Regions from separate parts of the Photorhabdus laumondii genome, predicted to be linked through region 4. Evidence: predicted binding sites of a transcription regulator. Region 4 holds the regulator's gene; each other region holds the start of a gene.
What was found. The regulator CRP, encoded in region 4, controls carbon source genes, mostly activating them, when cyclic AMP is high. The targets are predictions, from matches to a motif close to ATGTGANNNNNNTCACAT.
Positions count from the first base shown of each region.

Region 1: the regulator CRP is predicted to act here: its motif matches at 3,437-3,454, upstream of rbsD (D-ribose pyranase).
Region 2: the regulator CRP is predicted to act here: its motif matches at 6,615-6,632, upstream of adhE (bifunctional acetaldehyde-CoA/alcohol dehydrogenase).
Region 3: the regulator CRP is predicted to act here: its motif matches at 6,364-6,381, upstream of cdd (cytidine deaminase).

Region 1 covers NZ_CP024901.1:46,719-55,013, forward strand. Annotated here, with positions in the region: gene asnA (aspartate--ammonia ligase) at 1-303, shown strand, start outside; gene viaA (ATPase RavA stimulator ViaA) at 310-1,767, opposite strand; gene ravA (ATPase RavA) at 1,772-3,283, opposite strand; gene rbsD (D-ribose pyranase) at 3,536-3,955, shown strand; gene rbsA (ribose ABC transporter ATP-binding protein RbsA) at 3,963-5,468, shown strand; gene rbsC (ribose ABC transporter permease) at 5,475-6,446, shown strand; gene rbsB (ribose ABC transporter substrate-binding protein RbsB) at 6,471-7,361, shown strand; gene rbsK (ribokinase) at 7,425-8,295, shown strand, end outside.
Region 2 covers NZ_CP024901.1:2,936,163-2,944,457, reverse strand. Annotated here, with positions in the region: gene PluTT01m_RS12890 (UDP-glucose dehydrogenase family protein) at 1-644, shown strand, start outside; gene PluTT01m_RS12885 (NAD-dependent epimerase) at 653-1,666, shown strand; gene hns (histone-like nucleoid-structuring protein H-NS) at 1,965-2,369, opposite strand; gene PluTT01m_RS12875 (thymidine kinase) at 3,015-3,620, shown strand; gene adhE (bifunctional acetaldehyde-CoA/alcohol dehydrogenase) at 3,863-6,496, opposite strand; gene PluTT01m_RS12865 (YchE family NAAT transporter) at 6,908-7,552, shown strand; gene PluTT01m_RS12860 (ABC transporter substrate-binding protein) at 8,107-8,295, shown strand, end outside.
Region 3 covers NZ_CP024901.1:1,845,696-1,853,990, forward strand. Annotated here, with positions in the region: gene PluTT01m_RS08040 (YbfB/YjiJ family MFS transporter) at 1-474, shown strand, start outside; gene folE (GTP cyclohydrolase I FolE) at 668-1,327, shown strand; gene yeiB (DUF418 domain-containing protein YeiB) at 1,349-2,497, shown strand; gene sanA (outer membrane permeability protein SanA) at 2,469-3,209, opposite strand; gene PluTT01m_RS08060 (NAD-dependent malic enzyme) at 3,476-5,173, opposite strand; gene cdd (cytidine deaminase) at 5,424-6,308, opposite strand; gene PluTT01m_RS08070 (CidB/LrgB family autolysis modulator) at 6,450-7,145, opposite strand; gene PluTT01m_RS08075 (CidA/LrgA family protein) at 7,148-7,585, opposite strand; gene PluTT01m_RS08080 (DUF2778 domain-containing protein) at 7,881-8,295, shown strand, end outside.
Region 4 covers NZ_CP024901.1:420,504-428,798, reverse strand. Annotated here, with positions in the region: gene PluTT01m_RS02020 (phosphoribulokinase) at 1-635, shown strand, start outside; gene PluTT01m_RS02015 (OsmC family protein) at 761-1,168, opposite strand; gene crp (cAMP-activated global transcriptional regulator CRP) at 1,489-2,121, shown strand; gene argD (bifunctional acetylornithine/succinyldiaminopimelate transaminase) at 2,171-3,382, opposite strand; gene PluTT01m_RS02000 (aminodeoxychorismate synthase component II) at 3,506-4,081, opposite strand; gene PluTT01m_RS01995 (YcgJ family protein) at 4,330-4,680, shown strand; gene ppiA (peptidylprolyl isomerase A) at 4,780-5,349, opposite strand; gene yihA (ribosome biogenesis GTP-binding protein YihA/YsxC) at 5,657-6,289, shown strand; gene spfP (small protein SpfP) at 6,371-6,418, opposite strand; gene PluTT01m_RS01980 (RCC1 domain-containing protein) at 6,762-8,054, shown strand.

The DNA.
Region 1 (8,295 bases), 370 kb from region 4:
GGTCTAAATGGCGACATCATTGTCTGGAACCCTGTTTTGGAAGATGCGTTTGAGATCTCTTCTATGGGTATCCGTGTTGATGCAGAAGCATTGGAGCGCCAGTTAGCTCTGACTAGTGATGAAGAGCGTTTACAATATGATTGGCATCAGGCGTTACTCAAAGGCGACATGCCGCAGTCGATTGGTGGCGGTATTGGTCAATCCCGCTTAGTGATGTTACTGCTGCAAATGAAACACATTGGTCAAGTTCAGTGCAGTATCTGGTCACCTGAAGTACGCGAAACTGTAGAAGATATGCTTTAATTCAAGTTAGTGACGCCATTTTCGCAGTAAACGGCTTTTAAGTCCGGTATCAAAGTGCCAGATATGATCAAATATCCGCATAATATCGGGCTTACCATATTGGGACATGGAGACCGCATGGAAGCGGTATTGCTGATGCAGTTGCAGATTTTTTATCTGATGGATTAGTGAGTTCGGCAGACGCTGGGCAATGAAATCTGAGATAACAACAGCATCAGCATTTTTCCAACATTTTTCTTTCATTTTTTCTATTGTGCTTGTCAGACAGAAAGCGAGATCTGTCCCTCCTTTGAAAGTTTGGCTGAGAAAACGAGTAGCTTGCTCCAGACCATCTGGTGAAGATAGTTCATAGTGCACAATTCCCGTTGTAAATAGCATGATATGACAGTTGCGATTATCAGCTAGAGCAATGCGTAACAGTGCCAGACAAAAAGCTTTGGCACATTTTTCATTGAATTTCCCCATAGAACCGGAAGTATCTACACAAATAATAAATGGTCCTTGAGGTTTTTCTTCCTGGCTATAATGAGTGACTGGCTGTAATGTTGTTTTTTCTCGCCAGTTATCACCTTGTAAGCGATAGGTCAGGAGTTTTTTTTCCACTAATTTGCGATAAAACTCATATTCCAGATCTTCAATTCCTAATATTGCTAATTCTATTGGTAATAGGCGCAGAATATCATCACTTTGTCCGATACCATTTACCTGTTCAGGAATGATGTCGGGTGTTCGCTCGATTGTAGTAACTGGTTCGAAAAAATGGTTTTCTTGTGGTTTTGATTTTACAGATTGGCTGCGTCCAAGTAATTGAGCTAATTTTTTCAGTTCCGGCTGTTGGTGAAGAAATTCACTATAGTGGATCAATAACTGCTTATCATTTTGAGAATGATTTAACTGACTTTTGCTCATATCCCATAATCGCCCCGCTGCCCTATCATTTTCACTAAAAACAGGATCAAGATTACCGCTTAGTGTCAGCTTTTGTTGCAGTTCTGCCAGTAATTGCTCTTTTTCTTGCTCCAGCAATTGCTTATGGAAGGTTGTAGTTTGCAGGATCAAACTGATCCTCCATCGTTGAATAAATAGGGTTTGTAGTGTATTTGAATCAGCAATGGTGTTGGTTGCGAGTTTCTGTGCTTCTTCACTAAAAGGGGATTCAATTCGGTTCAGCGTTTCTAAAATATCGGGAAGTTTAAGGTAAAAATAATTTGTATTGGCAGACAGTATTTGTTGATATAACTGAAATTCTTCTGCCAGAGTTACAGGAATGAGCGCTTCTTTAATCCTTTGCTGTAAATCGTGTTTCCAGCCAGGGATATCTTTTAATAGTGCACGTTTCAAGCGAGGATGTTTTTCAAAAAAGATAGCTAACTGAGGTGAAGCTAAAAGCGTTAATATGATCTCTTCTATCATCTCTCCTTCGTTTATTGACAGTAAGAGATCAAGGGTTGTCAAACTAATCATTTAATTAGCTGCCTATTTTTATTTTCAACTGCTTAATTTTATCTGATAACTGGATAAAGCTTTGCTCTATCGTAGCAAGCCAATGACTTTCAATAAATAAACATGGCTGATGCTGATTAAACAATTGGTGTTGGTGATGGATTTCTTGATTAAATTTTTCTAATCTTTCCTGCCACTCGTTGTTTTCTTCATTTTGCTGATGTTGATGATCTGGTAAATATAGCGTGGATGAACGGCGGCTGATATCAAAAATCTCTGGCTGATGTGCTGAATTAACTTCGGCTGCTATATTTTGTGGAAAACCAATGCCGTTCAGACGTGCTGATAATTCTCTGCCTTTGTTTATCCAGATATTCAACGCTTTTTTTTCCAATTCAATAAAATTAACTTTAATATCATGGAGATGAAGAGGTGTATGCAGGAATAGAATCAATTTTTCTTCATTGATATGATCGGGTAGAGAATATTGTATTTTACGTCCAAACAGACGGGTTTGTTTTTCCAGCTTTAACGCCTGCTGATCATTTTTATCCTGACAGGCTTGAGTCCATTGGTGATAAAGCGAATCAATTTGTTGAGATAATATTCTTTGCCTATATGCTTGTTCGGTCATCAGAGTATTCAAGTATTGGGGTAATAATTTAAAAGAGTGAAGATCATGCCACAGGCAATCTTTCAGTAATATTAAATCAAGAGGTGATATCTCTTTTCTGCCATTGAAGAAAGCACTTGCTTGTAATAAATGAATGGCTTTCTTCCAGCGCCTGTCTGAAACGTAAGGTGAATGTTCTGTTGCATCAAGTTGCTGACGTAGATGATAAATAATATCAAAACAACTGTCTGGTAAAACTATTTTATCAATCTCTTTTTGCCATTGATGGAATTCTTCACTTGTTATTTGAATGTTTGCCGGAACAGGGTTATCATTTTCATTTTTGTGGCTAGAGAGTAACGCTCGGAAATTCTTCTTTTCTTGAATTTTATCCAGCCAGATACGAATTAGCATTCTGTCATAAAGCGCCTCCAGACTGTTATCTGCTTCAGGTAGCTCATTGGATGCAGTTATAAGTAATCGCATTGGAATTTTATCTTCTGTATCCCCATTTCTGAATTTTCTTTCATTAATTGCAGTCAGTAGGGTATTAAGAATTGCCGGGCCGGCTTTCCATATTTCGTCAAGGAAGACAATTTCAGTTTCAGGTAAGTATCCGTTGGTTAGACGTTGATAACGTCCTTCTTCCTTCAGTGCCTGAATAGAGAGAGGGCCGAAAATTTCTTCAGGGGTTGAAAAGCGAGTCATTAGATATTCAAATGCTCTGGCATCACGAAATGCAAATTTCAATCGGCGGGCTATCAAACTTTTTGCGATGCCTGGAGGACCAAGTAGAAAAACACTTTCCCCACACAATGCCGCTAGCAAACATAAACGAATAGTCTGTTGTCTTTCATACAGACCACTTTCCAGATAATGACTTAAGCAAACTATTTTTTCTGCTAACAACATGATTCTTACCAATATTATCTGTTGGATTAGATAAAACCTAATTAACCTTCTCCATAGATTTTAATCATTATTTGTTGATATAGACAATATTTACCTTAAAAATCGATTCAGCGTCAAATATTCAATAAGTTAACGTTTTTTTTCGTTTCTTTTATTATCGAAACGTTTCGATAGTGATCACATTTTTGTATCACTAATGTTGCATTTTAAATATTACTTTCTATATTACTAAATAGCGAAACGTTTCGCTAATGGAATAAAAAAATGAAAAAAGGTGTATTACTTAATTCTGAAATTTCAGCCGTAATTTCTCAGCTAGGGCATACTGACCAGATTACAATTGGTGATGCTGGATTACCAATTCCTTCTTTAGCCCAGCGGATTGATTTAGCGCTAACCCAGGGAATTCCCAGTTTTATATCCGTTCTTAATGTTGTTACACAAGAAATGCAGATTGAAGCTGCATTCTTAGCTGAGGAGATCATTGGCCATAATCCTTTAATACATCAATTAATATTAACTCAAATTAAAGAGCTTGAGAAACAGCAAGGGAATTCAATTACTGTAGATTATATTAGTCATAATGTGTTGAAAGAAAAAACAAAACATAGCCGAGCAGTGATTCGCACAGGAGAGCATTCTCCTTATGCCAATATTATCCTTGGTGCTGGTGTGACTTTCTGAGGTGATTATGCAGCCTGTACTGGAACTAAAAGGAATTAGTAAATCTTTTCCTGGTGTCAAAGCATTATCTGGTGCGGCATTACGTGTTTATCCAGGTAAAGTGATGGCACTGGTGGGAGAGAATGGTGCAGGTAAGTCCACGATGATGAAAGTGTTGACTGGGATATATACCAGAGATACAGGCACAGTTCATTATTTAGGAAAAGAAGTGATTTTTTCTGGCCCTAGATCCTCTCAGGAAGCGGGGATCGGGATTATCCATCAGGAATTAAATCTTATTCCCCAACTGACTATTGCTGAAAATATTTTCCTGGGACGCGAATTTGTTAATAAATTCGGTGCAATTGACTGGAGAAAAATGTATCAGGAAGCCGATCGCCTGTTAAAAAAATTGAATCTGAGTTACAGCAGTCACCGTTTAGTCGCTGAACTTTCTATCGGTGATCAACAAATGGTTGAAATTGCTAAGGTGCTGAGTTTTAAATCCAAAGTTATCATTATGGATGAGCCGACGGATGCGCTGACTGATACAGAAACTGAATCATTATTTCGCGTAATATATGAACTAAAATCTCAGAGATGTGGCATTGTTTATATCTCCCATCGTTTGAGAGAAATTTTTGAAATTTGCGATGATGTAACGGTATTTCGTGATGGACAATTTATTGGTGAAAAGTCAGTAAAAGAGCTAAAAGAAGAGACTCTGATTGAAATGATGGTTGGGCGAAAACTGGAAGATCAGTATCCTCGCCTGAATTTACCTCGGGGTAAAAAACGACTTGAAGTTAAGCAGATTTCTGGCCCCGGTGTGACAAATGCCAGTTTTTCCCTTTATAGCGGGGAAATTTTGGGTATATCAGGGCTAATGGGGGCTGGCCGCACTGAATTGATGAAAATTATTTATGGTGCGTTGCCAAAAACTCAGGGGCAAATCACACTGGATGGAACCCCCATTGTAATTCGTAACCCTCAGGATGGGTTAGCTTGTGGGATTGTTTATATTTCAGAAGATCGTAAACGTGATGGCTTAGTTTTGGGAATGTCAATCAAAGATAATATGTCTCTTACTGCCTTGCGTTATTTCAGTAACCGGTTAGGTGGTCTTAATCATAAAGAAGAACAGAATGCAGTTAGTGACTTTATTAAATTGTTTAGTATCAAGACACCTTCAATGGGACAAGTTATTGGTTTACTTTCTGGTGGTAATCAGCAAAAAGTAGCTATTGCCCGTGGATTAATGACCAGACCAAAAGTTCTTATTCTGGATGAACCTACGCGTGGTGTAGATGTTGGTGCAAAAAAAGAAATTTATCAGTTAATTAATCAATTCAAGAAAGAGGGGTTAAGCATTATTCTCGTTTCTTCTGAAATGCCAGAAGTGATAGGAATGAGTGATCGTATTTTGGTTATGTGTGAAGGCCAGATCAGTGGAGAATTTTTTGCTGAACAGGCAACTCAAGAAATTTTGATGGCAGCGGCTGTAGGCAAACAATATGGAGCGATTCAGGAGTAATTCAGTATGAATTCTAATATATCACCGACATTTAAACGTTGGTTTACTAAAGAGTGGTTACTGAAACAAAAGTCACTGATTGCGTTGCTAGTGCTGATAGCAGTAGTTTCTTCTCTTAGCCAAAACTTTTTCACTTTAAATAACTTGTTTAATATTCTGCAACAAACATCAGTCAATGCCATTATGGCCGTTGGGATGACATTGGTTATCCTGACATCAGGTATTGACCTGTCTGTTGGTTCATTGCTTGCGTTAACAGGTGCAATAGTAGCTTCATTGGTTGGTACGGAAGTTAATGCTCTGGTGGCTATCGTGAGTGCTTTGGCTTTAGGTGCTGCAATTGGTGCTTGTACAGGAATAATAATTGCTAAAGGTAAAGTACAGGCTTTTATTGCCACTCTAGTCATGATGTTATTACTTCGTGGAATAACCCGTGTCTATACTGATGGTAGTCCAATAAATACAGGATTCAGTGATAATGCCGATCTGTTTGGCTGGTTTGGTATTGGTCGCCCACTGGGAATTCCTACTCCAGTATGGCTGATGTTGATAGTTTTTGTTATCACATGGTATATCCTGCATCACACCCGTTTAGGTCGTTATATTTATGCCTTGGGGGGGAATGAATCGGCTACCCGTTTATCTGGTATCAATATCGATAAAATTAAAATTATCGTTTACTCCTTATGCGGTTTCCTGACGGCATTGGCAAGTATTATTGAAGTTGCTCGTCTTTCTTCTGCTCAACCTATGGCGGGGGGAGGTTATGAATTAGATGCTATTGCTGCCGTAGTTCTGGGAGGAACTCGCCTGGCTGGTGGTAAGGGGTTAATTATTGGTACTTTGATTGGTGCACTAATCCTCGGTTTTTTAAATAATGGCTTAAACTTATTAGGTATTTCTTCTAACTATCAGATGATTGTTAAAGCAATTGTAATATTGTTGGCAGTTCTGGTTGATAACAAAAGTGGTAAATAACCTCACCCTACAGGAAATAACACGATGAAAGTGAAGAAATTAGTAACAATTTTATCTGCTGTTGCGCTAAGTATGACTGTAAGTGTAAATGCATTGGCGAAAGACACTATCGCGTTAGTCATTTCTACCCTGAATAATCCATTCTTTGTCACAATGAAAGATAGTGCTCAAAAAGAGGCGGATAAGTTGGGCTATAACCTAATTGTGTTGGATTCTCAGGATAATCCAGCGAAAGAATTAGCTAATGTTCAGGATTTGACGGTACGTGGTACTAAACTCATGCTAATTAACCCGACTGACTCCGATGCTGTTGGTAATGCTATTATTATGGCTAACAATGCCAAAATTCCGGTTATTACTCTAGATCGGATAGCGAATAAAGGTACTGTTGTCAGTCATATTGCTTCTGATAACCGCTTGGGGGGTAAAATAGCGGGTGATTTTATCGCCGAAAAATTAGGGAATGAAGCCAAAATTATTCAGCTAGAAGGTATTGCCGGCACTTCTGCTGCCCGTGAACGTGGTGAAGGATTTAATAAGGTAGCACAGGAACATAAATTTAATGTGCTAGCTAGTCAGCCTGCTGATTTCGATCGAACCAAGGGACTGAACGTTATGCAGAACTTACTGACGGCTCATCCGGCTGTACAAGCTGTATTTGCTCAGAATGATGAGATGGCGTTAGGTGCTTTGCGCGCTTTACAGACAGCAGGTAAAAGCGATGTATTAGTTGTTGGTTTTGATGGTACTGGAGATGGTATCAAAGCTGTTCAACGTGGAAAACTAGGAGCGACAATCGCTCAGCGTCCTGATCAAATTGGTATCGTTGGTGTTCAGACTGCAAATAAAGTGCTGAGGGGCGAAAAAGTTGAGGCCGTCATCCCTGTAGAATTGGAGTTAGTTATTAAAAAATAAATCGGTATTTATGCCGTTACTTATTGGTGATGGTGACGGCATAATTGAAAAGGAATAAATGTAATGAGTACAGCAAAACTTGCGGTGCTTGGCAGCATTAATGCTGACCATATTTTGAATCTTAAGTCATTCCCTCGACCGGGGGAAACGGTGATCGGAGAACAATATCAGGTTGCTTTTGGTGGTAAAGGTGCTAATCAGGCGGTAGCAGCAGGCCGTAGCGGTGCTGACATTACATTTATTGCTTGTGTTGGTGAGGACGATATTGGTTTTCGTATCTGTCAGCAGTTAGCAAAGGATAATATTAACACTTCTGGCATTGAAGTGATTAAAGGAGAAACAACGGGTGTAGCGTTGATTTTCGTTAATCATCAAGGTGAAAACATTATTGGTATCAATGCAGGCGCTAATGCAGCGTTGACACCGGAATATTTCTATCGCTACCAAAATATTATTGAGGAAGCAGATGCATTATTGATACAACTTGAGTCTCCATTGGAAACAGTGCAACTTGCTGCAACAATAGCTAAACAAAATAATACAAAAGTAATACTCAATCCGGCGCCGGCCCGAAAATTATCTGATCAATTGCTCTCATTGGTGGATATCATTACACCGAATGAAACTGAAGCGGAATATCTCACCGGCATTAAAGTAGAAAATGATTCAGATGCGGAAAATGCGGCTCAAATACTGCATGGGAAAGGTATTGAAACTGTAATTATCACATTGGGTAGCCGTGGGGTATGGTTGAGTGAAAGTGGTCAGAAAGGAAAAATTGTTCCGGGATTTAAAGTTAACGTTGTAGATACTGTTGCGGCAGGAGATACTTTCAATGGTGCGCTGGTGACAGCATTATTGGAAAGAAAATCCATGTTATCTGCCATACGATTTGCTCATTCTGCTGCTGCGATAGCGGTAACCCGTCAGGGAG
Region 2 (8,295 bases), 2.5 Mb from region 4:
TTGGCGCTGATATTGAACATGTTCGTCAAGGAATTGGTTCTGATTCCCGTATTGGCTATCATTTTATCTATCCGGGCTGTGGTTATGGTGGCTCATGCTTCCCGAAAGATGTGCAGGCGTTAATTCGTACCGCAGAGCAAATTGGTTATCAGCCTAAAATTCTTCGTGCTGTGGAGCAAGTGAATGAACTGCAAAAGCATAAATTGCCTTCTTTTGTAACGCGCCATTTCGGTGAAGATTTATCCGGTAAGACATTTTCTGTCTGGGGATTATCGTTCAAACCGAATACCGATGATATGCGTGAAGCATCAAGCCGTGTTTTGATGGAAGCATTATGGCAGGCCGGAGCCAAAATACAGGCTTACGATCCTGAGGCGATGCAGGAAGCTCAGCGTATTTATGGTCAGCGTGATGATTTATTATTGATGGGAACTAAAGAAGCAGCGCTTAAGGGAGCCGATGCCTTGATCATTTGTACTGAATGGCAAAGTTTTCGTGCGCCAGATTTTGATGTCATCAAAGAGTCTCTCAAAACGCCGGTTATCTTTGATGGCCGGAATCTCTATGATCCTGAACGCCTGCAATCCCGAGGTTTTACTTATTATGGGATTGGTCGTGGTGCTTCCATTAATCCGGTTATCTGAGTAATACAATGAAATTCTTAGTCACAGGTGCTGCTGGTTTTATTGGCTTTCATGTGAGCCAGAGATTATTGCAAATGGGGCATGAGGTTGTGGGTATCGACAACCTTAATGACTATTATGATGTGAATCTCAAACAAGCACGGTTAGATCTATTATTTGATAGGTCAGGTTTTAAATTTGAAAAGCTAGATTTAGCTGACAGAATAGCCATTCCCGATCTTTTTTCGCGACACCAATTTCAGCGGGTTATCCATCTGGGAGCTCAGGCGGGTGTTCGCTATTCGTTGCAAAACCCAATGGCTTACATTGATTCGAATATAATAGGGCATATCAATATTCTGGAAGGTTGCCGTCACAATAATGTTGAGCATTTATTATATTCTTCTTCTAGTTCTGTTTATGGATTAAATAGAAAGCAACCGTTTTCTACAAACGATTCGGTTGATCATCCCGTTTCACTATATGCGGCAACGAAAAAATCAGATGAATTAATGTCTCACAGTTACTCTCATCTTTATCAGTTGCCAACGACAGGTTTGCGCTTCTTTACAGTATATGGTCCGTGGGGACGTCCTGATATGGCTTTATTTAAGTTCACCAAGGCCATGTTATCAGGGCAGCCTATTGATGTTTATAACCACGGTAATATGGTTAGAGATTTTACGTATATAGATGATATCGTTGAATCAATAATCAGATTGCAAGAGATCATTCCCACATCAAATGAGGGCTGGATGGTTGAAGATGGGCAAATATCTGCCAGCTCTGCCCCTTACTGTATTTATAATATTGGTAATGGTCAACCAACTAGACTAGGTGATTTTATTGAAGCAATAGAAGAATCATTAGGCATTCAGGCTAAGAAAAATTTCATGCCCATGCAAGATGGTGATGTTCTGTCGACCTGTGCTGATTCAAGTGGCATTGTCCAAAAAATAGGGTTTGCCCCAAATACATCTGTGAAGCAGGGTGTGAAGCAGTTTGTAGAGTGGTATTTGAGTTTCTATCATCAGTCTAAATAAGATAAGGAGCCGTTGGCTCCTTATCTATTGAATCAACGACCGTGACCAGAGAGAAGGAAATAGTTGTGCCTGTTTGATTATTAATTTATCTAGGCATTGGCTAAGTGAGTAACTAGCCTTGCTTTGTCATAAAGAAAGGATACAAAAAACGGGCAACTCGACTAAATTCTTCTCAAGGATACTTATCTCGTTTGTACGATAGACGTTAATTCTTTTGTCAGCTAAGTTGTTTTACAATAAAAACACCCTTCTATTTTAAAAGGGTGTTTTTAATTAAATTAACTTGAAAAACAATGAATTAGAGTAAGAAACTTTCCAGCGTTCTTCCTTCGTCTTCAATTGCTTTTTTGATAACAGCAGGTGTACGTCCTTGGCCAGTCCAAGTTTTAGTTTCACCGTTTGTATCAACATATTGGTATTTAGCTGGACGTGCAGGACGTTTTGCTTTACCAGCAGATTTGCCGGCGCTCATTGTCTGAAGCAATTCGCTTGGATCAATTCCTTGGTCAAGAATCATTTTACGAACTTCTTCCAATTTACGTGTACGTTCCTCTAATTCAGCTTGTACCTGACTTTCTTCTTCACGACGTTCTTCAACAACGACGGTCAGTTTCTCAAGTATTTCATCTAAGAACTCAAGTTGGCATTCTCTTGCTTGGGCTCGTAAAGTACGGATGTTATTTAGGGTTTTTAAATCGCTCATTGTCCTGGTCTCAAATTATTAATGATGATGGCGGATGTGGATATAATAATAGAATGCTATTTTATTTTCTGCAATAGTCAATTTCTCATATTCCGATAAAATAGCTCTTTTTTTTTAAACGTAATTTCTTTACAAAAGTTATATAGCGCTTTTTATACAGCTATTTCGATTGTCATTCCCCAATAACATGTTCAGGGTACCTTTAACAAAGAGGCGACATGATAATCTCTCTAATTTATAAACCAGGTATATACTAAATCGGTAAGTAATTTTAACTGTTTCTTATCATACCCGCTAAAGCAGAATAATACTAAGTTAAAAAAAACTTATGACTAATCCATGAGTTATCGCTGATTTACTGTTACCGGTTCCTGGAAGTAAATCACGCACATTATTAATTTGCATACGATATGCAACAAATCAGCCTGGCTTTCATTTTTTAATTTAAGCATGAACATTTGTCACTCAAATGCGTTTTATTACTCGGCTGGTGTGATGGTGGTCATGAATCATTAAGACATCACTAAGCTAAATATTTCGGTATATCAACCCGTGCAGCTTACTAAGATGGATAATCACGACTCAAGTTTATGGTAAACTCATCTGACTATATGGCTTTATAAATTTTGTTAAGGGGCAGGGTTGATGGCTCAACTTTATTTTTATTACTCCGCAATGAATGCTGGAAAATCGACATCCTTGTTGCAATCCTCTTATAACTATAATGAAAGAGGGATGAGAACGCTGGTGTTTACCGCAGAAATTGACACCCGGTTTGAAAATGGAAAAGTCAATTCTCGGATTGGATTATCTTCTGATGCACTTCTGTTTAGTCAACAGACAGATATTGGTGAGTTGATCAGAAATGAAAATAAGCAGGCAAAAGTGCATTGTGTGCTTATTGATGAGTGCCATTTTCTCACGAAAGCACAGATTGAACAGATATGTAAGGTGACTGATTATGATGATATTCCGGTTCTTTGTTATGGGCTGAGAACTGATTTCAGAGGCGAGCTTTTCAGTGGTAGCCAGTATCTTCTAGCATGGGCTGATAAGTTAGTTGAATTGAAAACTATTTGCTATTGTGGACGCAAAGCGAACCGTGTATTACGTTTTGATAGCGAAGGTGCGGCCATTTATGATGGCGAGCAAGTTGATATCGGTGGTAATGAAAAATATGTGTCTGTTTGCCGTAAGCACTATATGGAGGCTATTAATGAGGCGAGGAAAAACAGAAAAGACAGCGTGTAATGGATAGATTTCTGTGAAGCGATTGGATGTTCTGTTTGAGAGTTTGTATTAAGAATATACCCAATGGATTTCAAGATGGATCGCGACGGCAAGGGAGTGAATCTCCGGGAGCATAGATAACGATGTGACCGGGCAGCCAACAAAGAGGCAACTTGAAAGATAACGGATATAGAGCAGCGTAAGTTAAAGGATGCTGATATCAGCACCCTTAAGTAGTATTTAATCAGTTAATAAATTTGTTCTTATTGGCTTTTTTCTGTTGCAACGGTTTCTGTGAATTCTCGTCCATAGTATGAATCCAACAGCAATTGTTTTAGCTCAGAAATCAGCGGGTAGCGTGGGTTAGCACCGGTACATTGGTCGTCGAAGGCATCTTCAGATAACTTATCAATTTTTGCCAGAAAGTCAGCTTCTTGAACGCCCGCTTCACGGATAGATGTCGGGATACCTAGCTCAGACTTGAGCTCTTTCAGCCAGGCTAACAGTTTTTCAATTTTTGTGACAGTATGGTCACCCGTAGCCGATAAACCAAGATGATCGGCAATTTCAGCGTAACGACGGCGGGCCTGTGGGCGATCATATTGACTGAATGCAGTCTGTTTGGTTGGGTTATCGTTAGCGTTATAGCGGATAACGTTACAAATCAGCAATGCGTTAGCCAAGCCATGCGGGATATGGAACTCAGAACCCAGTTTATGCGCCATAGAGTGGCATACCCCCAAGAAGGCATTAGCAAATGCAATCCCTGCAATAGTTGCTGCATTATGAACCCGTTCACGGGCAACTGGGTTCGTGGCCCCTTCATGATAGCTGGTTGGGAGGAACTCTTTCAGTAGTTTTAGCGCTTGCAGTGCTTGTCCGTCAGAGTATTCGTTTGCTAAGACTGATACATAAGCTTCTAAAGCGTGAGTGATTGCATCCAGCCCACCAAAAGCACAGAGTGATTTCGGCATATCCATGACTAGATTGGCATCAACAATAGCTATATTAGGCGTCAATTCATAATCAGCCAGTGGATATTTCTGGCCGGTTGCATCATCAGTGACAACCGCAAATGGTGTCACTTCAGAACCTGTGCCGGAAGTTGTGGTAATGGCGACCATTTTCGCTTTAACCCCCATTTTGGGGAATCTATAGATGCGTTTACGGATATCCATAAACCGTAGAGCTAGCTCTTCGAAATGCGTTTCAGGGTGTTCATACATCACCCACATAATTTTGGCCGCATCCATTGGGGACCCTCCCCCCAGAGCAATAATGATGTCCGGTTTGAATGAGTGCATTTGTTCCGCACCCTTACGAACAGTGCTTAGGGTAGGGTCTGCTTCAACTTCAAAGAAAACTTCTGTTTCTATCCCGTGGGATTTCAGCACATCAGTGACTTGATCAGCATAACCATGATTAAATAAGAAACGGTCTGTTACGATAAAAGCGCGTTTTGCACCGTCGGTTGCAACTTCTTCTAATGCCACAGGCAGGGAGCCGCGACGGAAGTAAATGGATTTCGGAAGTTTATGCCACAGCATATTTTCTGCTCTTTTCGCCACGGTTTTGGTATTGATGAGATGTTTGGGCCCTACATTTTCAGAGATGGAATTTCCTCCCCAAGAGCCGCAGCCTAGTGTCAGAGAGGGGGCAAGCTTGAAGTTATAGAGATCACCGATACCGCCCTGAGAAGCAGGAGTATTCACGAGAATACGAGCTGTTTTCATTTTATCGCCAAAATACTTGATTCGTGCGGCTTGATTGTCCTGATCGGTATACAAGCAAGAAGTGTGACCAATTCCGCCCATTTCAACCAATTTTTCTGCCTTTTCTACGGCATCTTCAAAGCTATTACCACGATACATAGCGAGCAGTGGAGACAATTTTTCGTGAGCAAAGGGTTCTGCTTCATCAGTTAAGCTCACTTCTCCAATCAAGATCTTGGTCTTTTCAGGAACATTAATGCCTGCCATTTCGGCAATTTTTGTTGCAGATTGACCAACGATTTCCGCATTTAGACTACCGTTTTTCAGAATGATATCTTGAACAGCTTTCAGTTCCTTGCCTTGTAACAGATAACCGCCATGAGTAAAGAAACGTTTACGCACCTGATCATAAATTTCATCCACCACGATAACGGATTGTTCTGAAGCGCAGATGACGCCGTTGTCAAAGGTTTTAGACATCAGAATAGATGCAACAGCGCGTTTAATATCAGCTGATTCATCAATGACAACCGGGGTGTTACCGGCACCGACGCCGATTGCGGGCTTACCAGAGCTGTATGCCGCTTTTACCATACCTGGGCCTCCGGTTGCCAGGATGAGATTGATGTCTTGGTGGTGCATCAATGCATTGGAAAGTTCAACGGAGGGTTCATCAATCCAGCCAATAATATCTTTTGGCGCACCCGCGGCAACCGCAGCGGATAGAACCAATTCTGCTGCTTTGGTTGTTGCTTTTTTGGCGCGTGGGTGGGGTGAGAGAATAATGCCGTTACGGGTTTTTAGGCTGATGAGGGCCTTAAAAATAGCGGTAGATGTTGGGTTAGTGGTTGGCACGATACCGCAGATTAAGCCAATAGGTTCGGCGATAGTGATGGTGCCGAATGTTTTATCCTCAGACAAAATGCCGCAGGTTTTCTCATCTTTATAAGCGTTATAGATATATTCGGAAGCAAAGTGGTTTTTGATTACTTTGTCTTCGACAATGCCCATACCGGATTCTGCTACGGCTAATTTTGCTAAAGGGATACGTGCATCTGCCGCTGCAAGGGCTGCTGCGCGGAAGATTTTGTCAACTTGCTCCTGAGAAAAGTTAGCAAATTCACGTTGTGCTTTTTTTACCCGAGCAACGAGTTCGTTCAGTTCAGTAACATGAGTTACAGTCATAAAGAAGTACTCCTGGAAAATATTAAAAACCCTTTAATATCAATGAATAAGTATTTTTTAGACCATTTAATTGGGTGATTTTTTGGTAACTACAGGTTACCATTTGGTATTAAATATATATTGATCTTAATCACATAAATTCCCAAGCTGATTCCTTTCAGCTTGGGTCAGTGATAATTATTATTGATTGGGTTGTAAATAGCGTTAAAAGGTTGAATTTTTAATCTAATAAAAATATCGGGTTAACAACTTGTTATATAAGATATTTTAAATTAAAAAAAGCGTTGTGGTTGATGGAAAAGGGAACTTCTCCAGTATAAAGTGAAGAAAAAATTAAGTTTTATATGATCTTTGGGAGAGCAATCATGAGAATGTTTTTAACAACACAGCGTAACTCAATAGAGGTTCTTCGTGGGTGACTTACTGCTGGATCTGCCAGGTTACATTAAGTTTTTTGTTGGGCTATTTGCACTGGTCAATCCTGTTGGTATTTTGCCGGTTTTTATCAGTATGACTCACTACCAAGCCCAATCGGCGCGTAATAGAACTAACTTTATTGCCAATATTTCTGTTGCCATCATTTTATGGACAGCTTTGCTGTTAGGTGACTTGATACTGCGTATGTTTGGCATTTCCATTGACTCTTTTCGCATTGCCGGTGGGATTTTGGTTGTGACCATCGCGATGTCGATGATTAACGGTAAACTTGGAGAGGACAAACAGAATAAGCAGGAAAAATCAGAAACAGCCGTTAGAGAAAGTGTGGGTGTGGTGCCGTTGGCATTGCCGTTAATGGCAGGTCCCGGTGCAATCAGTTCTTGTATTGTCTGGAGTTCTCGTTATCAGGGATGGCAGAATTTTATTGGGTTGATGCTTACCAGCGCGTTGTTTGCTTTTTGCTGTTGGTTATTGTTTCGATCTGCACCTTTAGTCGTCAAATATCTTGGGCAAACAGGCATTAACGTTATCACCCGAATTATGGGACTGCTATTGATGTCTTTGGGGATTGAACTGATTGTGACAGGGATCAGAGCGCTATTCCCAGGGTTGCTTTGATATGATTTACGATAAAAGGTGCTAGCTTCCTTTCTAGTGAAATTACAAATTATAATATTCTTATCATTTTTATTATAAAGCCTATTTCATAGGCTTTTCTCCCTTCTTTTATCGGTACTTCCTGAATTTTATACAAATAACCCAATATTTTTCTAAATTATTCTTTCCTGTTAGTTCAATGTGTAACTGGTTGCTTCCACCACTGTTTTGTGATGAATGTAGGTTTTTAATTTGCATTGATTGCAATTTGTTAAAATTATGTTTATTTTCATCTTTAGTCTAGCTTTGTTTACTATTTTATTTAAGTGTTAAGTTGATAATGCTATATACATCAATTAGTTATAATGAATTTTGGGGTATTTTATCAATTAATGTAATAAGTCGTACTAAGTTGTTTGTAAGGATGATTTTTGCAATATGAGAGCGATATTTTAACAATTGATATGATAAGTTGCCTTTAATATTTAATCCGTTACTTTGGGTTAAATAATGTGAAGATACCGGCCTTGATGGGATATGTGGAATGAACCGGTCCATCAAACTGGAGGTAAAAAATGAAGATCAAACGATTAAAATTACATAAGTTTATTTCCTGTATATTTTTATTATCGGCGTTTTCTGTTACAGCCGTGTCTGCCGCTGAACTTCCAGATGGTGTGAAACTTGCGGATAAACAGCAGATTATTATTAATAATGGCGCAGAAGTTGCCTCGCTTGATCCACATAAAGTCGAAGGTGTACCA
Region 3 (8,295 bases), 1.4 Mb from region 4:
GCGACTTTTCTTTCACAAATGGCGAGTGATCGTTTCCCTGGCAGCTTGTTTGCGCAGTTTGTCTGGCCAATATTTGGTGGTGCCGCAGTCATCGGCATTGGTTTTGCTATTCTGACCCGTCATATGCTGACAACGCAAATCCGGCTTGCGATCACTTTATGGATTCAGGCTGTGGGCATTCTTATCGCTGAGATCATTCCGGGAATAGGTGGTCTGGCATTAAGCTCTTTGTTGGTTGGTGGGGGTTTTATGTGTGTGGTGCAAATGGCGTTTCAATATGGGCGTGAATTAGCGCCAGAACATAGCCGTTATATGGCCGGATTGTTAACCACCGGATATGCTGTCGGGCAGCTAATTGGTCCGATGCTGTCAGCGGTTTCTACCACAATAACCGGGAGATTGGAGCCAGCGTTATATGTTGCATTGATTACCTTGGTCATTGCCGGGTTATTGGTTTGTGACCGGGGTGGGTGAGTGCAGCCAACAAAGAGGCAACTTGAAAGATGACGGGTATAATTATGAAAAGCAATCACTGGATAATCACCACGTGCTCATTTACAGTGTGTGCAATAGTTATCTGTTAGTCGTGATTGTTTCAGTGATAGTATTCATGACTTGAATTTTACTACCCGCCAGATGATGGAAAGTAATGTCTTTGGAGAAAATAATGTCATCCTTAAGTAAAGAAGCTGAGCTTGTGCATTCGGCGCTGGAAACTCGTGGCCTTGAAACGCCTTTGCGTGGTCAGGCATTGGTACCGGAAGTGCGCAAAGCGCGGATTGAGGAGCATATGACGGAAGTTATGAAACTGTTGAATCTCGATTTGCGTGATGACAGTTTGGCAGAAACCCCAGGTCGTATTGCGAAAATGTATGTCGATGAGATTTTTTCAGGATTGGACTACAGCAATTTCCCGAAAATCACATTGATAGAGAATAAAATGAAAGTGGACGAAATGGTGACCGTTCGTGATATCACACTCACCAGTACCTGCGAACACCATTTTGTGACCATTGATGGCAAGGCGACGGTTGCCTATATTCCAAAAGATAAAGTGATTGGGTTGTCTAAAATTAACCGTATTGTGCAATTTTTTTCTCAGCGTCCACAGGTTCAGGAGCGCCTGACCCAGCAGATTTTGATTGCATTACAGACACTCCTTGGTACCAATAATGTTGCCGTATCGATTGATGCGGTTCATTACTGTGTGAAAGCGCGGGGTATCCGTGATGCAACCAGTACCACGACAACAACCTCTCTGGGGGGATTGTTTAAATCTAGCCAAAATACCCGTCAAGAGTTTTTACGTACAACTCGCCATGTGTAATTTTTACACCGGGATATAAACATGGCCTGCCAGAGAATTGACTCACTGGATAGTATTCGTGGCTTGGCAATACTGGGGATATTGCTACTCAATATCTCCGGTTTTGCTTTGCCATCCGCCGCTTATTTGAATCCGGTATATAATGGTTCAGCTTCTTTAACTGATTTGATTGTCTGGTCTGTACTTAGCGTCCTTGTTCAGGGAAAGTTCCTGTGTATTTTGGCCTTCTTATTTGGTGCAGCATTGGAGTTACTATTACCAAGGGGCAAAATCTGGAATTATCCACGATTAACCATACTTGCTCTAATTGGAATGGGACATGGTATCCTATTCTGGGATGGCGATATTTTGCTCTCGTATAGTTTAGCAGGTTTTTTCAGTTTTCAATTGATTAGCCAAAATAGCGCCAGTAACCGGTTATTTATGAAAGGCGCTATTTTTTATCTGATCGGATTAGTGCTATTGTTTATTCTCGGCTTTTTTTCCAGCGGCGAATCTAATGATGTTTCTTGGCAGTTGACGGAATTCCAGATGTTATACGAAACATATTGGAAAACGTCTGGTGGATGGCTGGCAGTAAAAGAGCGTTTCAATCAGGTCATGTTGATGATGGTCATGCTGTTTGTTCAGTATGGTTGGCAGCTTATCGGTATTATGTCATGTGGTGCTGGATTAATGCGTAATGGTTGGCTAAAAGGTGAATTTTCAGTGAGCCATTATCGAAATGTGGCGCTAGTGCTGATACCGCTCAGTATTGCTGTTCAGATATTCTCTGTGGTTTTCCAATATATCCATAATTGGGATTACTTTTGGTCAGGTATTGTCGGTTATATCCTTGCTGAGTTGGTAACGCCATTTCAGGCACTGGGGTATATGGCTTTAATATATGGTTTCTGGCCGGTCATTTCATGCTGGCGAATTAATTACTGGTTCAATCAGGTTGGGCGAATGGCGATGAGTAATTACTTGCTACAAACCTTAATCTGCACCCTGCTATTTTATAACTTTGGGTTGTTTGGTCAATTTAGCCGTTTGGAACTACTTGCCTTTATTCTTCCCATTTGGGCGGTGAATATTCTTTTTTCATGCTGGTGGTTACGTCGTCACCCGCAAGGGCCAGTAGAACAGCGGTGGCGTGATATCACGGCGGTGTTGGCCCGGTCGGCTTAAGCTGGGTTTTATCCATTGTCCGTAACTCTTCTGGAGTGACGGCGGGGTAATTAGTCATACCTTTTGGTACCTTATACGGAGCAGGAATAGGGATCAACGGGCCCAAGAAACGAGGTTCGCGTTTCAGAATATAAAGATCAGTCAAAGCACCAAGACGGGCAATGATTTCACGTAATCGAACGGTAATCATATTCTTGGGGGTAGAAACTGCATAACACTGAGCATCAATTCCCATATGCATAGCGATAAACAGGGCTCGTTCGCAATGAAATCGTTGGGTAATAATCGTGAAATCATTAGTGTTAAAAACTTTCCGGGTTCTGACTATTGAGTCAAGTGTTCTGAAACCAGCAAAATCCAGTACGATATTTGCAGCAGGAATACCCGCTTTTACCAAATCCCTGCGCATAGTGACCGGTTCGTTATAACTTTGCTGAGCATTGTCACCACTCAGTAACAAGTATTTGATTTTGTCGCTGTTATAAGCATTAATGGCTCCCTGAATACGGTACATATAGTACTGATTTGGCGCACCAGAGAGGTAATATTTAGCAGTACCAAGTACTATACCCACTTCACGTTCAGGAAGTTGTTTGAGATCATCAAAGACATAGGGGGCTGTTTTCCAACTCATCCAGCGGTCAAGTGCAATAGCTGTCAGTATCAGCATCCCTGTGATGAATAACAGACTTGTTATCAGGCGATTCCACATGCTTTTGCCTTATACACATTAATGACTGGATTTGTTAAAGGCTACTTTACCTGAAATTTCGAAGCAAGTTTTCTCTATAAGAAAAAAGCTTGATAGTAAAAGAGAACTATACCCTATGGATTTCAAAATGCATCGAGACGGCAAGGGAGCGAATCCCCGGGAACATAGATAACGATGTGACCGGGGTGAGAGAGTGCAGCCAACAAAGAGGCAACTTGAAAGATGACGGGTATAACAAGCTTTTTACGTATTTTTAATGATAAAAATCAGAATGAAGTCCGTTTGTACACGCGGTATTCAGGTTTCCAGAAGTTGCGTTCAATCGCTTCATCCAGTGCTCCATCTGAGGTCACAGTGGCAACGCCCTGTATTTGTGCTTCTTTGGCGACTTGTTTAGCAATTTTGCGTGACACTTCTTGAATATCATCGATAAGTGGCAGTAACGGACCTTGACCTTCTTGGGCTAAGGGTGAGCAATTCGCCAATGTTCGGCTTGCTGCCATCAACATACCGTCAGTAACCAGTTTGGCCCCTGATGCGATGACACCCAGACCAATGCCGGGAAAGATATAGGCGTTGTTACATTGTGCTATTGGATATTCCTGATCTTTATATTTTACCGGATTAAATGGGCTACCTGTCGCAACCAGAGCGGCACCATCTGTCCAGTTGATGATATCTTCGGGACGGGCTTCAACACGGGAAGTTGGATTCGATAATGGCATGACGATTGGGCGTTCACAATGTTTATGCATCTCACGGATGATCTCTTCTGTAAACAAACCTGCCTGACCTGAAACACCAATCAATACTGTCGGTTTAGCATTACGGACAACATCAAGCAGCGAGATTGAATCGTTGTTTACATCCCATTTAGCCAATGAGCTGCTTTTCTGCACCAGCTTGTTCTGGAAATCCAATAGATTTGGCAGCTTGTCTGTCAATAAACCGAAGCGGTCAACCATGAAAATACGGGCACGAGCCTGTTCGTCACTTAAACCTTCTGATTTCATCTGGGCGACGATCTGTTCTGCAATGCCGCAACCGGCAGAACCTGCGCCGAGGAAGGTGACCGTTTGATCTTTTAATTGACGGCCAGCCGCGCGACTGGCGGCAATTAAGCTACCTAACGTAACAGCGGCAGTTCCCTGAATATCATCATTAAAGCAACAAATCTCGTGGCGATAGCGATTAAGAAGAGGCATGGCATTTTTTTGTGCGAAATCTTCAAATTGCAGTAGCACATTTGGCCAGCGGCGTTTAACAGCCTGAATAAATTCGTCTACGAATTCATCATATTCTTTACCGGTGATACGTGGGTGACGCCAGCCCATATATAACGGATCATTCAGGCGTTGTGGGTTGTTGGTGCCTACATCCAGGACGACTGGCAGTGTATAAGCAGGGCTGATACCACCGCAGGAGGTATATAAGGAGAGCTTACCGATAGGAATACCCATACCGCCAATACCTTGGTCACCCAAACCGAGGATACGCTCACCATCGGTAACAACGATGACTTTTACATTTTGTTTGGTCGCATTTTGCAGCATATCATCAATATGTGCTTTGTTTGGATGTGAGATGAACAGGCCACGGGCACGGCGGTAAATATCGGAAAAGTGCTCACACGCTTCACCCACGGTTGGGGTGTAGATGATTGGCATCATTTCGTTCAAATGGGCATCCAGCAGGCGGTAGAACAGGGTTTCGTTAGTGTCCTGAATATTTCGCAGATAAATGTGCTTATCTGCATCATTTTTGAAATCAAGATATTGCCGATAGGCACGTTCAGCTTGTTCTTCGATGGTTTCGACCGCTTCCGGTAATAAACCGTGAAGATTAAAGTTCCTACGTTCTTCTTCAGTGAAAGCGCTGCCTTTATTCAGCAGGGGGAATTCCAACAGAATTGGGCCAGAATAGGGAATATATAGTGGACGTTTACTTTCGTGTTCCAGTTCCATGAATCTTACTCTTTGAACTAAATGGATAATAAGGTTAGCTACAGATCCTAAGAGATAGGAAAAATATGTACAGTAAATGTTACTTAATTGGAGGTATGCTCCCGGGGATTCGCTCCCTTGCCGTCGCGATCCATCTTGAAATCCATAGGGTATAACATCCAGAGTTAGATAATAAAATGTTACGGTAATTATTTTTTATAGCGGAAAACCCTCTATCTGCATAGAGGGAAAAATGAATTTTCCACTGAACTCAGAAAGTGTAGTAATCAAATTTGCTGCAACCGAGTGCAGCAAGTATAGATTGAGTCGCACTCCGTTGGGATAAATCACTGTGTTTTCCCTCAACTAACACCGCTCTTTCGATAGCCAGGCAATCACCACCAGAAATGTTCATCAGAATCAGTGCTGCTTGTAATGGGGGCAAGCTTGGGTTAAATGCCGCATTTTCTGCATAACGCCCAGGATAAATTATTCCATCTTTTCCCAGAAGTGCGGTACCACTGTAGGAATTACTGTATGGGGCATAGCTCTGGTTTGCTGCATCTAATGCCGTTAGTACTAATTTATCCGTCGTTTCTAGTTTATAGCCATGATTGACCGGATCCATCAACAAAGTTGTGATGCCCAGATCGTTTGGGCCAAAAGAATCTGGCAGATAGTGATCTAATGTTGAAGATGCCTGTTTTGGCAGATGAATCTCTAATTGTGTGCCACTATTAAGTTCATTCATAAATTGACGGCAGTGGCCGCACGGAGAGTAATTCACAGTAACAGATGCCAGTCTTTTCTCGCCCAATAACCAAGCGTGAGTAATCGCACATTGTTCAGCATGAATCGTTTGCTGTAGTGGTACGCCAGCAAATTCCATATTAGCGCCAAAATAGAGGTTTCCGCTTTCACCGCGGGCAATTGCACCAACATTAAAATGTGAGATTGGTGTCAGGGAACTGGCCGCTGCGAGTGGTAACAGGGCGACAGCCAAGGTGTTATCGTCAAAACCGCAGGCTTTCTTAATCGATTTAGCTTGCTCAGCAGTGAGCATGGCAGGAAAGTCATCGTTTCCTGCGTAAGGTAAAAGTGCATCCTGTAGTTTAGAGGGCAACTGTACCCATATGGGGTGAAAACGAGCTTGCATAGCGTGATCTCCGAAGTAGCTTAAGATCATTCTAAGTTGTCTGATGAGATTTGTAATGTGATAAATATCATATAGATGATGAGAATTATGTAATTGAAGTTAGTAATCGAGTGAATATTATCAAATTTCCTAATAGATAAACTAGCTAAATAGGTATAGCAGCACCGGGAATACAAAAGGGGCTGTTAGTGAAGTAATGATACCGCAGGTCATCAATGCCAATGAGCTGTATGCGCCTTCAACGAAATTGACCTCTGCACAGCGGGCGGTACCCAAAGCATGTGATGCCGTTCCCATTGCTAAGCCGCGGGATGCTTTGGTTTTTACCTGTAAAAGATCGAACAGGTTATGACCAAATATTGCGCCGAGAATGCCGACAAAAATGACGCAAGCAGCACTGATTGCGGGAATACCGCCAATGGCATCTGCAACTGCCATTGCTATTGGTGTTGTGACAGATTTAGGCAGTATCGAAGCGGCCATTTCAGGCGTTGCGCCCATCCACAAGGCAATAGCAGTGCCTGTCACCATAGCGACAATACTGCCGATAAAACAGATGCTAATAATGGACTTCCATTGGGCTCGGATCTGGTGTATCTGCTCATATAGAGGAAATGCCAGTGCAACTACGGCGGGCTGGAGTAGATCATTTAGAATTCGACTGCCGGCAAAATAGTGTTCATAAGGCGTGTGGGTTATTAATAATATTGGAACAAGGACGGCGATAGAAACCAATAAGGGGTTCAGAATGGGAATTTTGCATCGTAGTGAAAGTTTTCTTGCGGTGTAAAATACAATCAATGTTAATGGCAGTGACCACCAAATGTGACTTAACATTTTTATTTCTCTTGTTTCTCTTGTTTCTGTTGTTCATTGTTAATTTCTGATGTGGATCCTACAATCGGACGTTCACGATGAACATAATGGGAACTGTAAGCAACGATAATCATAACAATTGCAGTACTGATCAGGCATGAAAAAACAATCGGAATTATCTGTTGGCTGAGTTGATCGTAATAATTCATTACGCCTACGCCAATAGGCAGAAACAGCAAAGTCATATTTTTTAGTAACAGACTACAGCCTGGTTTTGCCCAATGAGCAGGAATTAGCTGGAAAGCTAATAAAACGAACAAGATCAACATACCGATAATACTGCCGGGAATAATGATAGGTAGTAGGGAAGAAATGGCATTACCTGTCAGCAAACATAAATAAATCAGAACAAATGCTCTTAGATACTGCCAACCAACAATCAGTACTTCACGAAACGACATAACAAAATTCCTAATTCCGGTGAGGTATTCATCATACAAGTGACCTTGGGAATGTGCCATCTTTTCCTTCGAAAGGATGACGGAAATTTCGGCGGTTCTGGATTACAGCCCCGATAAAATGATTAGCAAGATTGGTAATGTGTGGTTTGATTTAATATGAGGTTTTCTAGAAAAAAGTGAACTTTATGATAGCGTTGAAGTCCAACCATACGAAAACATACGCTATGGAAAAAATAGTAATTTAATCAATTGCGGGTTGGAATACAACTCGCAGATATATTATATGGGAATAACCATGCAAATTTGTAGGATGAATTATAACGACCTGTCCGATAATGGACGAAAGGCTAAATTTCATTGTTATGGCGTTGGTATATTTGACGTTTTCTCTGGTCAAGATCCATACGTCAACAAGTCTGAATGTTCTTACATTGAGAAATCAGCAATTCCTCCAGGTCAGTATTGGATTGTTGATCGTCCGGTTGGTAGCATAGCGAACCAAGTCAGAGGCACAGCTCTTGATATGATTCATGGTACTAATCATTCTCAATGGTTTGGGTTATATAGTTTTCAGACAATGAATGATTATATATTCGTGAACGGTGTTCGACGCGGAGCATTTCGTCTTCATCCATTGCGTCCGAATGGTAGCGGCGAGTCTTGGGGATGTATCACCTTTTATCGTGTTTCTGACTTTAATATCGTACGAA
Region 4 (8,295 bases):
TGGAAAAAACCATGATTGATTATGGTGAAACCGGTGAAGGCCGCCGTCGGAAATATCTTCATACCTATGACGATGCCGTCCCTTACAACCAGCTTCCCGGTACATTTACGCCGTGGGAATCTTTACCCAAGCAGACCGATGTACTGTTTTATGAAGGTCTACACGGTGGTGTTGTCACACCACAACATAATGTTGCCAGTCATGTTGATCTGCTCGTGGGCGTCGTGCCGATTGTCAACCTTGAATGGATACAGAAACTTGTCCGCGATACCGGAGAACGAGGACACTCGCAGGAAGCTGTGATGGATTCCGTCGTGCGTTCTATGGATGATTATATTAACTACATTACGCCACAATTCTCGCGAACACATATCAACTTCCAACGTGTCCCTACCGTTGATACATCCAATCCATTCTCAGCCAAAACCATTCCATCACTGGATGAAAGTTTTATTGTCATCCGCTTCCGTGATCTGACTCAAATTGATTTCCCATACTTGTTAGCAATGTTACAAGGCTCATTCGTTTCAAGCATTAATACCATCGTGGTCCCCGGTGGAAAAATGGGGCTAGCAATGGAATTAATTATGACACCCTTGGTGCAGCGATTACTGGAAGGGGAAAAGATTTGTTAATCAGCGCCTGAGGTCAATTTAGCAAATCCGGCACTTAAAATTTGCATCTTATATTATTCAGTTAAAAAAACAGGTAACTGAAATATTAGTTACCTGATGTTATTTTTTGATCACGAAATAATATCTTAATCTATATCTTTAACTTCAAAACTGTGGGTAATTTCAACTGATTTCCCCAACATCAATGCAACAGAGCAATATTTTTCTGCTGAAAGCATGACGGCACGTTCAACCGCTTTATCTATTAAATCTTTACCCGTAACAATAAAATGCAGATTAATATGAGTAAACAAGCGTGGCGGCTCTTCACGACGGCGGGAAGTTAATTTTACTTCACAATCTCTGATGTCATACCTGCCTTTATGCAAAATAGAAACTACATCAATCGTACTGCAACCACCGGCTGCCATTAATACCATTTCCATTGGGCTCGGTGCCTTATCACCGGCATTACCATCCATCATGATCTGATGACCGGAAGATGACTCCCCCAAAAGAGATAATCCTTCAACCCATTTTACCCGTGCTTGCATAAATACCTCTTAAGTCGTTCTTTGCATCCAAGCCTACTCTTTCAGTATTAAACTGGCAATCTAGTGAGCGGTTTATTATGCTGAAACAATACAAGACAAGACAGAAACCCTTTCCTGTGTTAAAAACAGAAGTGGGCTAAGTATAGGTAGGTTATGATCAATACTTAAGGTTCAAATTTCAGATAACCTATATAAAACCCTTATCTGTCGGTTTTTCAACAAACTAATATGTTAAGCTAGTGTCTTTATAAGCCAGCCTGACGAGAAACTTTTAGATTCTCGTGTTATTTAGGCAGCGATAACAACAGAGGATGAAACGAATGGTTCTCGGCAAGCCACAAACAGACCCCACTCTTGAATGGTTTTTGTCACACTGCCATATTCATAAATATCCATCTAAAAGTACGCTTATTCATCAAGGCGAAAAAGCAGAGACGCTTTACTACATTGTAAAAGGTTCTGTTGCGGTTTTGATTAAAGATGAAGAAGGCAAAGAGATGATCCTTTCCTATCTAAATCAGGGGGATTTCATTGGTGAACTTGGATTATTTGAAGAGGGGCAAGAGCGTACAGCTTGGGTACGGGCCAAAAGCGCCTGTGAAGTGGCTGAAATCTCCTATAAAAAATTCCGTCAACTGATTCAGGTAAACCCGGATATTTTGATGCGTTTATCTGCCCAAATGGCAAACCGTTTGCAAACAACTTCTGAGAAAGTCGGTAATCTGGCTTTCCTGGATGTTACCGGCCGAATTGCCCAAACTTTACTGAATCTGGCGAAACAACCAGATGCAATGACCCACCCAGACGGAATGCAAATCAAAATCACGCGTCAGGAAATTGGCCAGATTGTTGGCTGTTCCCGCGAAACAGTTGGTCGTATTCTGAAAATGCTAGAAGATCAAAATTTGATCTCCGCACACGGTAAAACTATTGTTGTTTACGGTACACGTTAACGCCCGATTAATCAGCGCATAATCCTGCGCTGATTTCTCCTGTATTTAATTACACCAACTGATTAATTACCTGCTCTAACCGCTCCATTCCTTGAGCAATCTCTTCTTCACTAATAATCAACGAAGGCGTGAAACGCAGTACATCGCCTCCCGCACTCAACAACATTAAGCCATTTTCAGCCGCCAGTTGCAGAATATCTTTAGCTTTTCCCTGATGTGGCGCTTTAAGTTCTGCCCCAATCAGCAGACCCTTTCCACGGATTTCACCAAATATCGAATATTTCTGATTGATATCATTCAGAAAATTCACCATTAAATTATGGCGTTTTTCAACTCCCGCCAGAACCGCTGGTGTATTAATAATATCAAAAGCAACATTTGCAACTGCACAAGCCAACGGATTACCGCCATAAGTTGTACCATGAGCTCCCGGTGTCATCACTGAAGCAATATTCACTGTCGTCAGCATGGCGCTGATAGGGAAGCCATTTCCCAATGCTTTTGCCGTGGTAATGATATCTGGCGTAACATCATAATGCATATAAGAAAATAGCTTACCAGTACGTCCCATCCCACTTTGCACTTCATCAAACACCAACAGCACCTGATGCTTATCACAAAGCTCACGCACCCCATGAATAAATGCCGGTGCTGCCGCCGTGACTCCCCCTTCGCCCTGAACCGGTTCTAATACAACAGCACAAGTATGGTCATCTATGACGGCCTTCACTGCATCTAAATCATTAAAAGGCACATGAATAATATCCGCGGGTTTTGGTCCAAAACCATCAGCATATTTGGGCTGACCGCCCACGGAGACAGTAAATAGGGTACGACCATGAAAGCCCTGATGAAATGCGATAATTTTGGTTTTATAGGGATTGTGACGCGCAATGGCATAGTGGCGAGCCAGTTTAAATGCCGCTTCATTCGCTTCCGCTCCTGAGTTGGCAAAAAACACCCGCTCAGCAAAAGTCGCATCAATCAGTTTCTGCGCCAGAATCAAAGCCGGTTCATTGGTGAAAATATTACTGATATGCCAAAGTTTTTCCCCTTGCTGCTTCAAAACATCCACTAACGTAGGATGACAATGGCCCAAAGCCACAACAGCAATCCCTCCCGCAAAATCAATATACTCTTTCCCATGCTGATCCCATACACGACTACCCTGCCCTCTCACCGGTATAAACTGCGCTGGTGAATAAATTGGCAACATAACTTGATCGTATGTGTTTCTATCTACTGCGATATGCTCCTTCATTTCCCCACCCGTTTTTTATATATACGCCATTCAGAAGTGAAAACATAATCACCGAATATGCATAAAAAATCAAAGATGGGCAAATGAAAAAGATGGATAAATGAAGAAATTATCGGTATCTGGTTAATATCTCAGAAAGTTGCTCAGTAACTGGTGACCTTGCTCACTGAGAATACTTTCAGGATGGAACTGCACTCCTTCTAGCGGTAGAGTACGATGACGAATGCCCATAATTTCATCGACATTGCCGTTATGCTGGCTCCATGCAGTGACTTCAAATGAGGCCGGTAATGTCTCTGCGGCAATCACCAATGAATGGTAACGAGTCGCGGTCAATGGCCGGTTAAGCCCTTTGAACACACCTTGCTGATTATGATGAATAGCAGAAGTTTTCCCGTGCATCACTTCTCTGGCTTTTACCACGCTGGCACCAAACGCCTGACCAATTGCCTGATGTCCAAGACAAACACCAAGAATCGGCAACTTATCCGAAAAATGAGAAATCGCAGACAGAGAAATGCCGGCTTCATTTGGGGTACAAGGGCCTGGGGAAATAACCAAATGGGTAGGCGTCAATCTCTCAATATCTTCAAGTTGCAATTCATCATTGCGCTTAACTAAAACATCTGTACCCAATTCACAAAAATATTGATATAAGTTATATGTAAAAGAATCATAGTTATCTATTATTAGTAACATAGGAGTCTATCCTACTCATTTTTATCGCTGTATTTTGTTGCCCTGCCACTCCTGCAATTTGTTTATCCTGCACAACTGGCTCCAGGTAAAACGGCCTCGCAACAACGGGGCGGCTATCATAGCACATCAACATTTGTAGCATAGTACAACAAAATTAATGGCTGTTTTTTCTTCAATCAACTTACTCTCATAACCCTACAAAAAAACATACGCTCTATTTTGATATTCAATAAGTAAAGGTAATTGTTATGAAGACAAAACTGATTATAGCATCTCTTTTTTTACTGTCCTTCCCCACGCTGGCTGTTACCAAAGCCGCCAACATTTTCTTTCCGGAAAAAGGGGTGGTTTGTGATAAAAAAGGAAAATATTGTTCTGATCAACAAGGGCTATCGCTAAAATTAACCGAAAGATATTTAGGTAAGAAAGCGGTAAAACGCCTGAAAAAAGAGATTGGTGATGGAAAAGATGTCGACTTTTCCTCTTACACTTTAAGTAACGGCGTACACTGTGAGAGTAAAGAGAAGAAATGCTACAAAGACAGATATTATCCACGAACCGAAGTAAATAAAGAATTTACCCAAAAGATGTATGAATAACGGCGAAACTGGCCTCCATTTAATGCAGGCCAGTTTGTTAATCTGATGAGAGTTAACCGGAAGACCAGAAACTGCCACAGCCAAAGTCATAGGAAAAAATTAAGGGATAATCTCCGCAGACAGAATAGCAACAGGTTTAACCGGTACATTCTGATATGGACCAACGTTTTCCGTTTTGACTTGAGAAATTTTATCCACAACATCCATACCTTTTACGACTTTACCAAATACTGCATAGCCAAAATCACGCTGACCGTGATCAAGGAAAGCATTATCCGCTACATTAATAAAAAATTGGCTAGTGGCACTGTCTTTATCAGCGGTACGTGCCATAGAGATAGTTCCGCGTAAATTACGCAGTCCATTATCTGCCTCATTTTTAATAGCAGCTTTAGTCGCTTTTTGCTGCAAATCTTTGGTAAAACCACCACCTTGCACCATAAATCCAGGGATTACCCGATGGAAGATTGTATTGTTGTAATAACCCTCATTGACGTATTCAATAAAGTTTTTCGTTGTAATTGGCGCTTTCTGGTTATTTAATTCCAGTTCAATATTACCCTCCGTTGTTGTCAGCTTCACGTGGGTTTCTCCCACCGCCAAAGCCAGAGGTGCCATTGCGCTCAGAGAGCATGCAGTTACAAGTGCTACTAAAATACGTTTAAACATTCTGGGTTCCTATATTATTAAGGTCAACAACACAAACTGAATCAATTCTAATAATCTCTTCAACATCGTGCTTAATATTTACCTACATTTACGCTATCAATCGGCTGGTGCTTTGAAGAAAAATGTATCCTTTCAATAACAGGTTAAATTTTATTTCATAAACCGGAGCGTCATCAGTAACAAAATAGCAAGCTTGGTTCAACCCATCAGAAATATGTCATTATTTTTAATCCTGTCAACCAACAGTGGCTATCGGTATAATCCCCTTTGCCATATATTCAGCGCATTTCTCAGGGAGATAATCATTTTGACCATCAAAAACCACAACTATCATATGACCCGTTTTATCACGAGCGCACCTGATATTCGCCATCTGCCTCAAGATATGGGCATTGAAGTCGCGTTTGCCGGTCGCTCAAATGCAGGTAAATCTAGCGCTCTGAATGCTCTGACGAAACAGAAAAGCCTCGCCCGCACCAGTAAAACGCCAGGTCGAACTCAACTCATCAATTTATTCGAAGTAGAAGAAGGTATTCGCCTGGTTGACTTACCGGGTTATGGTTATGCCGAAGTGCCGGAAGAGATGAAACGCAAATGGCAAAAAGCACTGGGTGAATATCTGCAAAAACGTGAATGCCTGATCGGACTGGTTGTACTAATGGATATCCGTCACCCATTGAAAGATCTTGATCAGCAGATGATCCAATGGGCAGTCGCAATGCAAGTACCGGTTATGGTGTTGTTGACTAAAGCCGACAAACTGGCATCTGGTGCCCGTAAAAGTCAACTGAATAAGGTGCGTGACGCTTTGCTCGCGCTTAATGGGGATATTCAAGTAGAATATTTCTCAGTCCCGAAAAAAATCGGTATCGATAAACTACATCAGAAACTGGATATATGGTTCAGCCAGAAAGCCGTTCAAGTTGAAAACCATCGTTAATCCATCCTCTCTTTATACTTTTACGTGTTAAATTCAGTTGAAAAAAATGCCCCAGTCAAAATTGACTGGGGCAGCTAATATTCAGCTAAATCCGATTACGTGAAGTAAAAGGTCTGAAAGATAGAACATCTTACCTCTGTACCCTACGCCAATAACTCTACCCTATTTTATTTATTAGAAAAAGCCTTTTTGTAATTTATTTTCAGAAATTATCTCGATTCAGCCAGGGGTTTTGCTCATTTTGACGCCATGAAATGTAGTTTAATTACATATTTATGCGATCTAGATCTAAATATGCATTACATGGACAACAAATCATTACAAGTGAATACAAAAAATTTATTTAACTAATAATATTACTTAGTGTAAATAAAATAACTGTTACACTTTCTCCCAATTGGGCATGGTTTTCCGCATAAACGCCTTGTGGACTAAGAATAAATCCGATACGACCTTAACCAGGAGAATAATAATGAACCAACATGATAATGCTTCATCAGGTATAAATCACAATAGTAACTCTCCATTAGAATGGGAAGAAAACGTCTATTGCAGCAATAACATAGCTCTCGCATCCACCATCGGAGCAACCGCTATGTTATTGCAGAATGGCAGTGTAATTACCTGGGGACTTACACATCTTGGCGGTCAAGTCCCACCTGACATTGCTGTATTACGAGATATCGTTAGCCTGAGCTCAACACAATACGCATTCGCAGCTTTACGGGCAGACCGCAGCGTGGTTGCCTGGGGAGATTCAGTTAACGGTGGACAGCTTCCTCCCGACATTGCTCAACTAAAGGATATTGTTAGCCTGAGTTCAACGGCTAACGCTTTCTCAGCTCTGCGAGCAAATGGTAGCGTAGTTGCTTGGGGAGATAATCGCTATGGTGGCCAAGTTACACCAGAAGTTGCCCAATTACAGGACATTGTCAGTGTAACTTCATCAGGTAATGCTTTCCTGGCTCTGCGGGCAAACCGCAGCATAGTTGCTTGGGGGCGTTTAGCTGGCGTGCTCCCACCCGAGATTACCCAACTACAGGACATCGTCAGTGTGCTTGGCAAAAACGACATGTACTCAACCTTCGCGGCCTTACGGGCAAACCGCAGTGTGGTTGCTTGGGGATATTCACTGTTTGGCGGTCAGGTTCCACCAGCAATTGCTCAATTACAAGATATCGTTAGCCTGAGTCAAACAGGTACTGCATTCGCAGCCCTACGGGCAAACCGCAGCGTGGTTGCCTGGGGAAATGCAAGCAGGAGCGGCACAGTTCCGCCTGCCATTGCCCAACTGCAAGATATTATTAATTTAATCGGTTCGGGCGGCACATTTATAGCTCTGCGGTCAAACCGTAGTATTGTCGCCTGGGGAGACACGCCAATCCCATCAGAAATTGCTGCATTAAGCGATATCGTTGACCTCATCACAACAAGTTCAGCTTTCACAGCCCTACGAACAAATCGTAGCGTGGTTACTTGGGGAACAATAGAGAGTATTGAGCAGGTCCCATATGACGCAGCCCAAGTACAGAATGTCATCAGCCTGAGTGCATCAAGTGATGCCTTTGCCGCCCTACGAGCAGACCGCAGCATAGTCGCCTGGGGAGATATATACAATGGTGGAAAAATTCCACCCGAAATTGCGAACTTAAAAGACGTTATCAGCCTGACGTCAACACCCCGTAGTTTTTCAGCCTTGCGAGCAAACGGCAAAAGAGTCGGCTGGGGAGGCGGAGATTTTGTATCACATGGTGAATATGACTAATGCATCATTACGCATGGCTTATAATCACTTAACATGTTAAACCAAAGGGGAAAAAAGGCTTAACATACTGCGTTGGCATCAGGAAGAACCAATGTCCCAACGCAGTTGCTGATATTTTTTAACCTTATCATGTAAGTTCCGCAGTTTTTCGATGTTGTCAATTGACTCACTCATGCTGTTGAATCGTTACCCTGCCCACATAACATCCAACCTACACCATCAACTAATGACTTTTTCCTAT